Regions from separate parts of the Pseudonocardia oceanicola genome, predicted to be linked through region 2. Evidence: predicted binding sites of a transcription regulator. Region 2 holds the regulator's gene; the other holds the start of a gene.

Region 1 (5,382 bases), on a different contig from region 2:
GCGCGGGGGTCCCTGCCTTCACCGTCTCGCCCGCCGCGCACGCCGACCGGACGGCGTGGGACCGGGCCCTGCTCGCCGCCGTGCTCGAGCACCGGCCGGACCTCGTCGTCTGTGCGGGGTTCATGCGGATCCTCGGCGCGCCCTTCCTCGATGGTGTCGGCCGTCCGATCGTCAACACCCACCCGGCGCTGCTGCCCGCGTTCCCCGGGGCGCACGCGGTCCGCGACGCCCTCGCGCACGGCGTCAAGGTCACCGGGACCACCGTCCACCTGGTCGACGCCGGCGTGGACACCGGGCCGATCCTGGCCCAGGAGGCCGTCCCCGTGCTGCCCGGCGACACCGAGGCCGAACTGCACGAGCGCATCAAGATCGCGGAGCGCCGGTTGCTGGTGGCCACCGTCGCGACGTTGTGTACCGGAACGACGGCGTGCAACCAGGCGCTGTGCAACCGAGAGGCGAATGTCCAGTGAGCGAACGCAGGCCGGTGAAGCGGGCCCTGATCAGCGTCTACGACAAGGCCGGGCTGCTCGACCTGGCGACCGGCCTGCACGCGGCGGGTGTGGAGATCGTCTCGACCGGCTCGACCGCGCAGCGGATCGCCGACGCCGGGGTGCCCGTCACCCCCGTCGAGGAGCTGACCGGATTCCCCGAGTGCCTCGACGGCCGGGTCAAGACCCTGCACCCGCGCGTGCACGCCGGCCTGCTCGCCGACACCCGCCGGCCGGAGCACCTCGATCAGCTCGAGCAGCTGGGCGTCGCGCCGTTCGACCTGCTCGTCTCGAACCTCTACCCCTTCACCGAGACCGTGGCCTCCGGCGCGACGCCGGACGAGTGCGTCGAGCAGATCGACATCGGCGGGCCCGCGATGGTCCGGGCGTCGGCCAAGAACCACGACAGCCTCGCGGTGATCACCGACCCGGCCAAGTACGAGTGGGCGCTGGAGCAGATCGCGGCCGGCGGCTTCGTGCTGGAGGACCGGCGTCGGCTCGCGGCCGAGGCCTTCCGGCACACCGCGGCCTACGACGTCGCCGTCGCCTCGTGGATGGGGTCGGTGCTGGCCGGCGGCGAGTCGGCCTTCCCGGAGTGGGCGGGCGCGACGTGGACCCGCAAGGCCACCCTGCGCTACGGCGAGAACCCACACCAGGCCGCCGCGATCTACACCTCCGAGGCCGGCGGGTCGGGGCTGGCCCGGGCCGAGCAGCTGCACGGCAAGGAGATGTCCTACAACAACTACGTCGACGCCGACGCCGCCTGGCGCGCCGCCCACGACCACGGTGACAGGCCGTCCGTCGCGGTGATCAAGCACGCCAACCCGTGCGGGATCGCGGTCGGCGCCGATGTCGCCGAGGCCCACCGCAAGGCCCACGCCACGGACCCGGTCAGCGCGTACGGCGGTGTGATCGCCACCAACCGCGAGGTCACCGTGGAGATGGCCGAGCAGGTCAAGGACATCTTCACCGAGGTCGTGGTGGCGCCCGCGTTCGCGCCGGAGGCCCTGGAGATCCTGCGGTCGAAGAAGAACATCCGGCTGCTGCGGATCGACGCCGAGGTGGCCCGGCACGGCGCGGAGATCCGCCCGATCAGCGGCGGCCTGCTGATGCAGCAGCGGGACGCCGTCGACGCCCCGGGCGACGACCCCTCCTCCTGGAAGCTGGTCGCCGGCGAGGCCGCGGACGGGGAGACCCTCGCCGACCTGGCCTTCGCCTGGCGGGCCTGCCGGGCGGTGAAGTCCAACGCGATCCTGCTGGCCGCCGACGGCGCTGCCGTCGGCGTGGGGATGGGTCAGGTCAACCGGGTCGACTCCTGCCGGCTCGCGGTCACCCGGGCCGGGGACCGGGCACGGGGCGCGGTCGCGGCCTCCGACGCCTTCTTCCCCTTCCCCGACGGCCTGGAGGTGCTGATCGAGGGCGGCGTCAAGGCCGTCGTGCACCCGGGCGGCTCGATCCGCGACGACCAGGTCACCGCCGCGGCCGCCGAGGCGGGCGTGACCCTGTACCTCACCGGCACCCGGCACTTCGCGCACTGATCCCGGCGCCAGCCGGCCGTGATCGTTCCGAAGGTGACGGCGCTGCCGTGACGGCGGCGGTGCGGTCACCTTCGGAACGATGTCGGAAGGGTGACCGGGTCGAGTGTGTCCTTCGATGATCCTTCTGAATGAGACGCTGCTGTCGTGACGGCAGCAGTGCGGTCACATCCGGAGCGATCGTGGAAGGTGATCGGGCGAGCCGGCCCCGTCGATGATCGTTCCGGGGGTGACGCTGCGGTCGTGGCGACTGCTGTGCAGTCACACTCGGGTCGATCTTGTGGACAGCGAGCACGTCCTGTGTCGAGTGCGTGATCGTTCCGAGTGTGACGCTGCTGCTCGGGTGGTTGCCGCACGGTCACTCTCGGAGCGATCACGGCCTCGGTGATCGCTCCGACGGGCACGCTGTTGTGGTCGGCTCCGGGCTGAGGTGTCGCTCGGAACGATCACCGGCCAGCGCTCTCCGGGGCCACCCGATCGCGGGTTGAGGGTGTCGGCGAGCCGCGCTAGAGTTCGAACAAAGGTTCGAACGCCGTCTTCCCCGCGGCGTGGCCCGTCGTGCGGGGGAGGTGTGTCGTGAGCTGCCGTCAGGCTGCCCGCGCCGTCCGTTTCTCAGCAAGTCGTGAGCCGGTGTCGCGCGCGGCACCGGTGCCGCTGCGGTGGCCGGGGCTTTGCCGGCGACCGATCCGCCCCGCCCCGTCCGACCCGCTCCCCGCGCACCGTCCGGTCGGGTTCGACAGGCGAGCCGCACACCCCTCTCACGGCCGGGTCGTGGAGTCGACCTACCGCGCGCGTCCCACACCCGGCACGCGCTACGCCGCCGACGCGGCGCGCGTGCTCGCTGCCGGACCCGGCGCACCCGCTCCGACCGGCCTGCACACCCGAAGCGGCGCCGCACAGGTCGTCGACGGGATGTGCGACTGCCTCAGAGGGTGTGCGGAGTTCGTACCCCCGCCCCCTCGCGGGCCCTTCCGAGTCCGGGTGGCGGCGGCGTGAGTGAGGCCTGGGCGCTCGACCCGGATCCCTGGCCGGTCGACTGGCCGGAGCACGGACCGGGCGAGGACCCGGAGGGCGGCGTGATCGTGGGGAGCGGCCGCCCACCCGCCGACGCCCGCGCCCGGGACCGTCGGGTCCACGGAGCGGGGCGACCGGTTCGGCCCGGCCGTGCGCGGGCGTCGGGAACGGCGGTGGACGGCGCCGCCGAGCGGCTGGCGACGGCCCGTGGCCTGTTGCGGCGCGTGGAGGGCCGGTCCTCGGCGGCCCGGCCCGTGCCGACCCCGGGCGACGACGGCCGGATCCTCCCGGTCGTCGCGCCGCTGGCGCCGCTGCTGCCCGGGGGCGGACTGCGGCGCGGCTCCACCGTGTCGGTCCCGACCAGCTCGGGAGCGACGTCCCTGCTGTTCGGGTTGCTCGCCCAGGCCTCGGCCGAGGGGGCGTGGGCGGGCGTGGTCGGGGCGCCCGGGCTCGGCGCGGTCGCGGCGGCGGAGGCCGGGATCCGGCTCGAGCGGCTCGCGCTCGTGCCCAGGCCCGGGGTCGACCTCGTCGCGGTCACCGTCGCGCTGCTCGACGGGCTGGACCTCGTCGTGGTCGCGGGCGCCGAGCGGGCGGGGGTGCGTGCGGCCGACCGGCAACGGCTGGCGGCGCGCGCGCGGCAGCGCGGCGCGGTGCTGCTCGTCCTGGGTTCCTGGCCGGGTGCCGATCTCGTCCTCGGCTGTTCGGGGGTGGAATGGCGGGGCGCCGCGCGCGGTGCGGGCCGGTTGCGCTCGCGGTGCGCGGTGGTGCGGTCGACCGGCCGCGGCACGGGAACCTCCGGCCGCGCGCGGGAGTTGTTGCTGCCGGGTCCCGGCGGCACGGTCGCGGAGCGCGAGGAGATCCGCCCCGCGACGACGATCGACGAGCCCGCGGAGACCCTCGCGACCAGGGCGGCGGTCTCGTGAGCCCCCGGGAACGCTTCGTCCACCACGGTGATCGGCGTCCCGGACCGCTGGACGCCGTCCATGACCGGAATGTGTCCCGGATGGCGATCGCGGGCGGAGCCTGCAAGGGCAACCGCAGCACCGGGTCGGTGATCGCTGTCCTGGACCCCCTGGCGCCACTTGCGGCCGAGATGTGTCCCGGATGGCGATCACCAGCCGAGGTCCGGTTCGGTAACTCGACCGTGATCAGCGTCCCGGACCGCTGGACGCCATGGGTGGCCGGTATCGGTCCCGGCGACGATCACCCAGCCCCGCGCCTCGAGCGCCCACCACCCGGCCGACCGCCCCCACCCGGCCGACCGCCCCCACCCGGCCCACCCCACCACCCGACCCACTCCCACCACCCGACCCACCCCCACCACCCCGCAGACCCGGCCGACCACACTCGGCACCACCACCGGCCGACCCGGCCCGCCACCCGGAGGATCCCCATGGCTGAGCCCGGCGAGCGGGTGCTGGCGCTGTGGTCCCCGGACTGGCCCGTGACCGCGGCGATGCAGGCCGCGCACGTCCCCGCCCACCGCCCCGCGGCGGTGTTCCTGGCCAACCGCGTGGTGGCCTGTTCCGCGGGCGCGCGGGCGGCCGGTGTGCGGCGCGGGCTGCGCCGGCGGGACGCCCAGGCACGGTGCCCCGAGCTCGCCGTCCTCGCCCCGGACCCGGACCGCGACGCGCGGCTGTTCGAGCCGGTGGTCGTCGCCGTCGAGGAGCTGGCGCCGGGGGTCGAGGTGGTCCGGCCGGGCCTGCTGGCGCTGCCGGCCAAGGGCCCGGTCGGGTTCTTCGGCGGCGAGCGGGAGGCGGCCGAGCGGCTGATCGACCAGGTCGCCGCGCGCACCGGGGTGGAGTGTCAGACCGGGTTCGCCGACGGGCTGTTCGCCGGCGTGCTCGCCGCCCGCCGCGGGGTGGGCGTCGAACCCGGGCGCAGCGCCGAGTTCCTCGCCCCGCTCGGGGTGGAGGAGCTCGACCGCGATCCGGCGGTGGACCGCTCCGAGCTGGTGGACCTGCTGCGCCGGCTGGGCCTGCGCAGCCTGGGCGCGTTCGCCGGGCTGGCCCAGGCCGACGTCGCCTCCCGGTTCGGCGCCGACGCCGTCCTCGCCCACCGGCTCGCCCGCGGCCTGGACCCGCGCCCGCCGGTGCGCCGTCATCCGCCCGAGGCGTTCGCCGTCGCGATCGAGCTGGACCCGCCCGTCACCCGGGTCGACGCCGCCGCGTTCACCGGCCGCGCGCTGGCCGAGCGGCTGCACCGCACGCTGGCCGGGCACGGCCTCTCCTGTACCCGGCTGGGGGTGTGGGCGCGTACGGAGGGCGGGGAGGAGCTGGTGCGGGTCTGGCGCTGCGCCGAGCCGCTCACCCCGTCCGGCACGGTCGACCGGGTCCGCTGGCAGC
Region 2 (5,382 bases):
GCGCGGCGCCGGCGGCGCCCGAGGAGCGCTGCACGGTCACCGATCGCCGGCTCGTGGAGCTCTCCGGCCTCGCCGTCGGCCCCGACGGCCGAGTCTGGGCGATGAGCGACGGCGGCCGTCGGGTCGCGCTGTACCGGCTCGACCCGGGCACGTGCGCGGTGATCGGGACAAGGACCGCGGACCTGGACCCGTACGACGCCGAGGACCTCGCCGTCGCGCCCGACGGCGCGTTCTGGGTCGCCGACACCGGGGACAACGACCGGGCCCGGGACACCATCGCCCTCCTCGTGCTGCCGGCCGACGGCGCCCCGCGGCTGCACCGGCTGACCTACCCCGACGGCCCGCACGACGCCGAGGCCCTCCTGATCGGCGCCGACGGCGTGCCCGTGATCGTCACCAAGGAGGTCGGCGGCATCGCCGGGGTCTACCGGCCCGCGGAGCCGCTCGCCGTGCCCGGACCCACGCCGCTGATGCGCGCCGGCTCGGCGGGCTTCCCGCGCTCGGAGACATCCGGCGGCCCGATCGGCGCCCTCGGGGCCTTCACCGTGACCGGTGGGGCGACGAGTGCGGGCCGCGAGGTCGTCGCGCTACGGACCTACACCGACGCGTGGCTCTACCGGGTACCGGCGTCGGGCGACCTGGTCGCGGCGCTGCAGGGCACCCCGCTCCAGGTCCCGCTGCCCGGCGAGCCCCAGGGCGAGGCACTCGCGTTCCTGCCGGACGGCACCCTGCTCTCCGGGTCCGAGACCCGCGGCCTGGACCGTGGCCGGCTCCGTGCGGTGCCCGGTGCGGTCGCTGCGACGCTCGCCGCCGCACCGGCCGAGCCCGTCGTCGCGCCACCGCCGCCGGCGACCCCGCCGGAGCCCGCCCCGGACTGGCTGCCCGCGGCGATCGGGGCCGGGGCCGCCGTCGTCGTGCTGGGCCTGGCCGCGGGCGCGATGGCGCTGCACGCGCGGCGCCGCTCCCGCGTGTGACGAGCCAGTTAAGGCTGGTCGCGCCGGGGGTCCGGGCGGTCGCGGTCCACCTAGGCTGAGCCCGCCGGGAGGAGGGGGGCCGCGGTGCCGATCGTGACCGCCTACGAGGACACGCCGGGAGGCCACGACGCCCTGGTCCTGGGCGCACAGCTGGCCCGGTTGACGGGGCTGACGAACGTCGTCGCCACCGTCCACCCGACGGACGGGCTGGGTTACTCGGCGATGGCCCGCGACCCGCGGTGGCGGGAGAAGGTCGAGGAGGTCGCGCGGGAGCGGTTCGGCCGGGCGCGGGAGCTGATCGGTGGGGCCGGCGGGCCCGGCGAACCGGAGTTCGCCCCGCTCGGGCCGGGCCCCGCGGCGACGGTCCTCGCCGAGCACGCCGAGGAGGTCGGCGCCGCCGTGCTGGTGGTCGGCTCGACGGGTGGCGGTCTGCTCGGCCGGCTCGCCCCGGGCGGCACCGTGCAGCGGCTGTTGCCGTCGGCGCGGTGTCCCGTCGCCATCGCGCCGCGGGGGTACCGGCACACGGCTGCCCAGGGCGTCACGGTCGTCACGGTCGCCTACGACGGCACGGCGGAGGCCGACCGGGCCGCAGTCCTGGCCGTGCACCTCGCCGGCCGGACCGGGGCCGCACTGCGGTTCGTGGTGGTCGCGAGCGGCGAGGACGACGTGCCCGCAGCGAGGGTGACCGCGCAGCAGGGGCTCGCCCGGGCGCCGGTGGAGATCGACGCGCTCTCCGACGTGGTGATCGGGCGTTCGGTCGCCGCCGGCCTCGCCGACCTGCCCGAGCGCACGGACGTCCTGGTCGTCGGAGCGCGCGGGTACCCGCTCATGACACGCCTGCTGCTCGGCGGGGTCGCGGGCGTGCTGGTCCGCACCGCCCGCTACCCCGTGATCGTGGTCCCGCCCCCGGGCCGCTGACGGGCGCAGCGCGGGAACCCGCGGGCGCGGGACCTGCCGGCGCGGGAACCTGCCGGCGCGGGAACCTGCAGGCGCGGGAACCGCGGTCAGAGCCGGCGGAGCACCGCGACGACCCGGCCCAGGATCGTCGCCTCGTTGCCGTCGATCGGCTCGTAGGCCGGGTTGGCCGGCATCAACCAGACCTGCCCGTCCGTGCGCCTGAAGGTCTTGACCGTGGCCTCGCCATCGATCATGGCGGCGACGATCTCGCCCTGCTCGGCCACCGGCTGCTGGCGCACCACGACCCAGTCGCCATCCGTGATGGCGGCCTCGATCATCGAGTCGCCCTTGACGTTGAGCAGGAAGAGTGTGCCCTCGCCGACGATCTCGCGCGGGAGCGGGAACACGCTCTCCACCGCCTGCTCCGCCAGGATCGGTCCACCGGCGGCGATGTTGCCGAGCAGCGGCACGAACGCCGGCGCGGGCCGCTCGGCACGGACCTCGGCGGCCTGGGTGCCGCCGGACTCCTCCTCCGGGCTGCGCACGTCGACCGCGCGGGTCCGGTTGGGGTCGCGCCGCAGGTAGCCCTTCCGCTCCAGCGTGCGCAGCTGGTGGTGCACCGACGAGGTGGAGGTCAGCCCCACCGCGTCGCCGATCTCCCGGACGCTCGGCGGGTAACCGAAGCGCTCCACCCAGTCCCGGATCACCTCGAGCACCTTGCGCTGCCGGGGGGTGAGGCCCACCGGGTCCGCCGGCGGGTCCGGGAAGGCGCGCACCTGCCCGGGCTCCCGGCCGGTCTCGCCGGCTCCGCCGAGCTCGTCCCGTGCCATCTGCCTGCCGCCTCCTCGTGTGCCTGTCTCACGCTCTTGTCCCGGCCCGGTGCCGGTCCGGGGGCGTGTCCCGCTGGTCCGGCCCGTGCCCCGGCCCGTGCCCCGGTCCTGGCCCGGTCCTGGCCCGGCCGGAGTCCTGGCCCGGGGCTCGCGGTCCGGATCGGTACGCGGCCCTGGCCGCCGCGCATCCGCGGCCCGGCCGTCGTGCCCGTTCCGGCGGGCCGTACTCCCGTTCCGCGGCCCACGGCGCCGGGCGGGCCGGTGCCGAGAGGGACCCGGCCGGCCCGCCCGGTCACGCCCGGCCGGTCCGTCGGTTCCGGACGGTAGTCCGGATCCGCCCGATCGCCAAACACATGTTCGAACGACACGCCGATCGTGTCGGCGAGGACCCGTGACGGGCGTCCCTCGTGATGGTAGAAACTCGCACAGAGGTTCGATTCGAACATGTGTGCGATACTCGGCCGCTGAGCGGCGGGGACGAGGCGGAGGGGGCCGGCGTGGCGGGCGCGGGAATCACGGAGGGCGGTGCCCTGCGTCGGGCCCGCCGGGGCCGGTGTCGTCGTGGACGGGATCGCGGCGGACGACGCGCAGCCAGCCGACGCGGCGCCGCTGCCCGGGGGTCTCGTCCTGCGCGTCCCCGCGTGAGGGGGCGGCCCGCCGCGACCGCGGTCACGGCGGGCACCGCTTTCTGTCGGTGCTGGTTGATAGGAATCGCACACGCGTTCGACCGGTCGCTCGGGCATCCGGTTCGGGTGAGGTCGGCGCGGTGGTGGGAGGTCGTCATGGATCCCAGGAGTGCGGCGGCGGCCGGTGTGCGTGCCGGCGCGCCGGCCGGCGCGCGGGCTGCCGCGCCGGGCGAAAGGCGGGCCGAGCCGCGGCCGGCGGCCCGTCCGCGGCCCCGGTCGGGGGTCCGCGAGCCGAGTGGCCGTGCGCACCCCGTCCGCGGCCGCTCCGACGGCACACCGGAGCGGATCCTCGGTGCCTACGCCTCGGGGGCCCGCGCGCGGTTGGTCCGCCCGTCCGACGGGCCCGTCGCGGTGCCGGGGTGCCGGCCGGTCGTCAGGCCCCGTCCGGCCGTCGCCGACACCCGCTGCGTGCCGCCGCGGCGGCCCCGCCCCTCTCGGCTGTCGCGGTACGAACGCGCGGGCGGGGCGCGCAGGCTGGCGGGCGAGACCCGGGCCGGTGTGCTCGACCGTGTCCTCGCGGTCGTGGCGGTCGCGCTGGCCTCGGCCACGGTCGTGGTCGTCCTCGGGTTGCTCGCCGACGTCGTCGCGCGATGAGCCGCCGCCCCGGCCGGGCGACACGATCGCCGCGGTCGCCGGGGAGGCGAACCGGCCGGTCGTCGGGCGCGCACGCCGGGGGTCCCACGTGGAGTGCGGTCTCTCGCGCGGGCCGCGCGTGGGACCCGTGAGCGGCCCCGTGGGTGGCGGGCCTTCCGGCCCGGCCACGGTGCGTACCGACGCGGGCGACACGCCGGACGGCACGACACGCCGCGACACCCCGACGGCGCGTTCCCCGCTGTTCATCCGCGTGTCGCCGATGCGCCGAGCGGTCTCGGGGGATACGCGTCGTCACCCGCGCCGCCACCGTGCTCGCGAGGGGCGTGCATGACCTGCGGACCGTCACGGGGTGTCGCCGCCCGGCCACCGAGGCACCCGGGGACGGGGCGCCCGGGACCACGTGGAAGGTTCGTGCCCGATCGGGGGAAGCTGGCACGGACTCGCCGCGCACGAATGGCGAGACCCCTACATGTTGTGGTTACATCCGTGTCGTTCGCCTACAGGTTGGGTTCGGTGCAGACCGGACCGTCGGCGCGGTCGAGTCGGGGAGGTCCGCATGCGGTGCCCGTTCTGCCGTCACACGGACTGCAAGGTGATCGACTCCCGTGAGGTCGACGAGGGTGCGGCGACGCGTCGCCGCCGCTCCTGCCAGGCCTGCGGGAAGCGCTTCACCACCGTCGAGGAGCCCGTCCTCGCCGTGCTGAAGCGCAGCGGCGTCACCGAACCGTTCAGCCGCGACAAGGTCGTGAGCGGGGTGCGCCGGGCCTGCCAGGGGCGGCCGGTCGACGAGGACGCGCTGCAGAAGCTCGCGCACCGCGTCGAGGAGGCCGTCCGGGCGGGTGGGACAGCGGAGATCCCCAGCCACGAGGTGGGGCTGGCGATCCTCGGTCCGCTGAAGGAGCTCGACGAGGTGGCGTACCTGCGCTTCGCGAGCGTGTACCGCTCCTTCTCGTCCATCGAGGACTTCGAGAAGGAGATCGCCGATCTGCGGAGGGCGGCTGCCGGGGAAGCAGCCGACCGGCGCGATCGGGCCGGTCGGGGCGCGAGGCCGACCGGGTAGGGGTCCGCGGAGGACCACTGGGGCCGACCCGGACTACGGAAGTCGAGCCGACCCCGATCTCGCACGCAGGACACCGTCCGCCGCCCCAGCCGGCGGAGGGTGCAGCACAGGGTCGGATGCGAATGAGGGAGAGCATGACGGAGACCGTCGGGGCGGAGTCCGCCGGGAGCACGGCCGGCGCCAAGAGCGCGGCGGGGGGTTCGGGTCGCGGCCGGGCCGCGAAGGCCGGCAAGCAGGGCCTCAGGCGCGGCCTGGTCGTCGAGCGGCTCCACACCGCCCCCGGGGTCCACCCGTACGACGAGGTGACCTGGGAACGGCGCGACGTCGTGATGACGAACTGG

The links. The regulator LexA, encoded in region 2, represses DNA repair genes until DNA is damaged. The targets are predictions, from matches to a motif close to CGAACACGTGTTCG.
Region 1: the regulator LexA is predicted to act here: its motif matches at 2,917-2,930, upstream of imuA' (DnaE2-dependent mutagenesis accessory factor ImuA').

What each region holds. Positions count from the first base shown of each region.
Region 1 is NZ_JBJZON010000012.1:166,447-171,828, forward strand. Features, by position in the region: gene purN (phosphoribosylglycinamide formyltransferase) at 1-470, shown strand, start outside; gene purH (bifunctional phosphoribosylaminoimidazolecarboxamide formyltransferase/IMP cyclohydrolase) at 467-2,026, shown strand; gene imuA' (DnaE2-dependent mutagenesis accessory factor ImuA') at 3,016-3,960, shown strand; gene ACL02T_RS18780 (Y-family DNA polymerase) at 4,431-5,382, shown strand, end outside.
Region 2 is NZ_JBJZON010000013.1:99,474-104,855, forward strand. Features, by position in the region: gene ACL02T_RS19295 (SMP-30/gluconolactonase/LRE family protein) at 1-974, shown strand, start outside; gene ACL02T_RS19300 (universal stress protein) at 1,059-1,892, shown strand; gene lexA (transcriptional repressor LexA) at 1,979-2,701, opposite strand; gene ACL02T_RS19310 (hypothetical protein) at 3,484-3,981, shown strand; gene nrdR (transcriptional regulator NrdR) at 4,538-5,041, shown strand; gene ACL02T_RS19320 (vitamin B12-dependent ribonucleotide reductase) at 5,176-5,382, shown strand, end outside.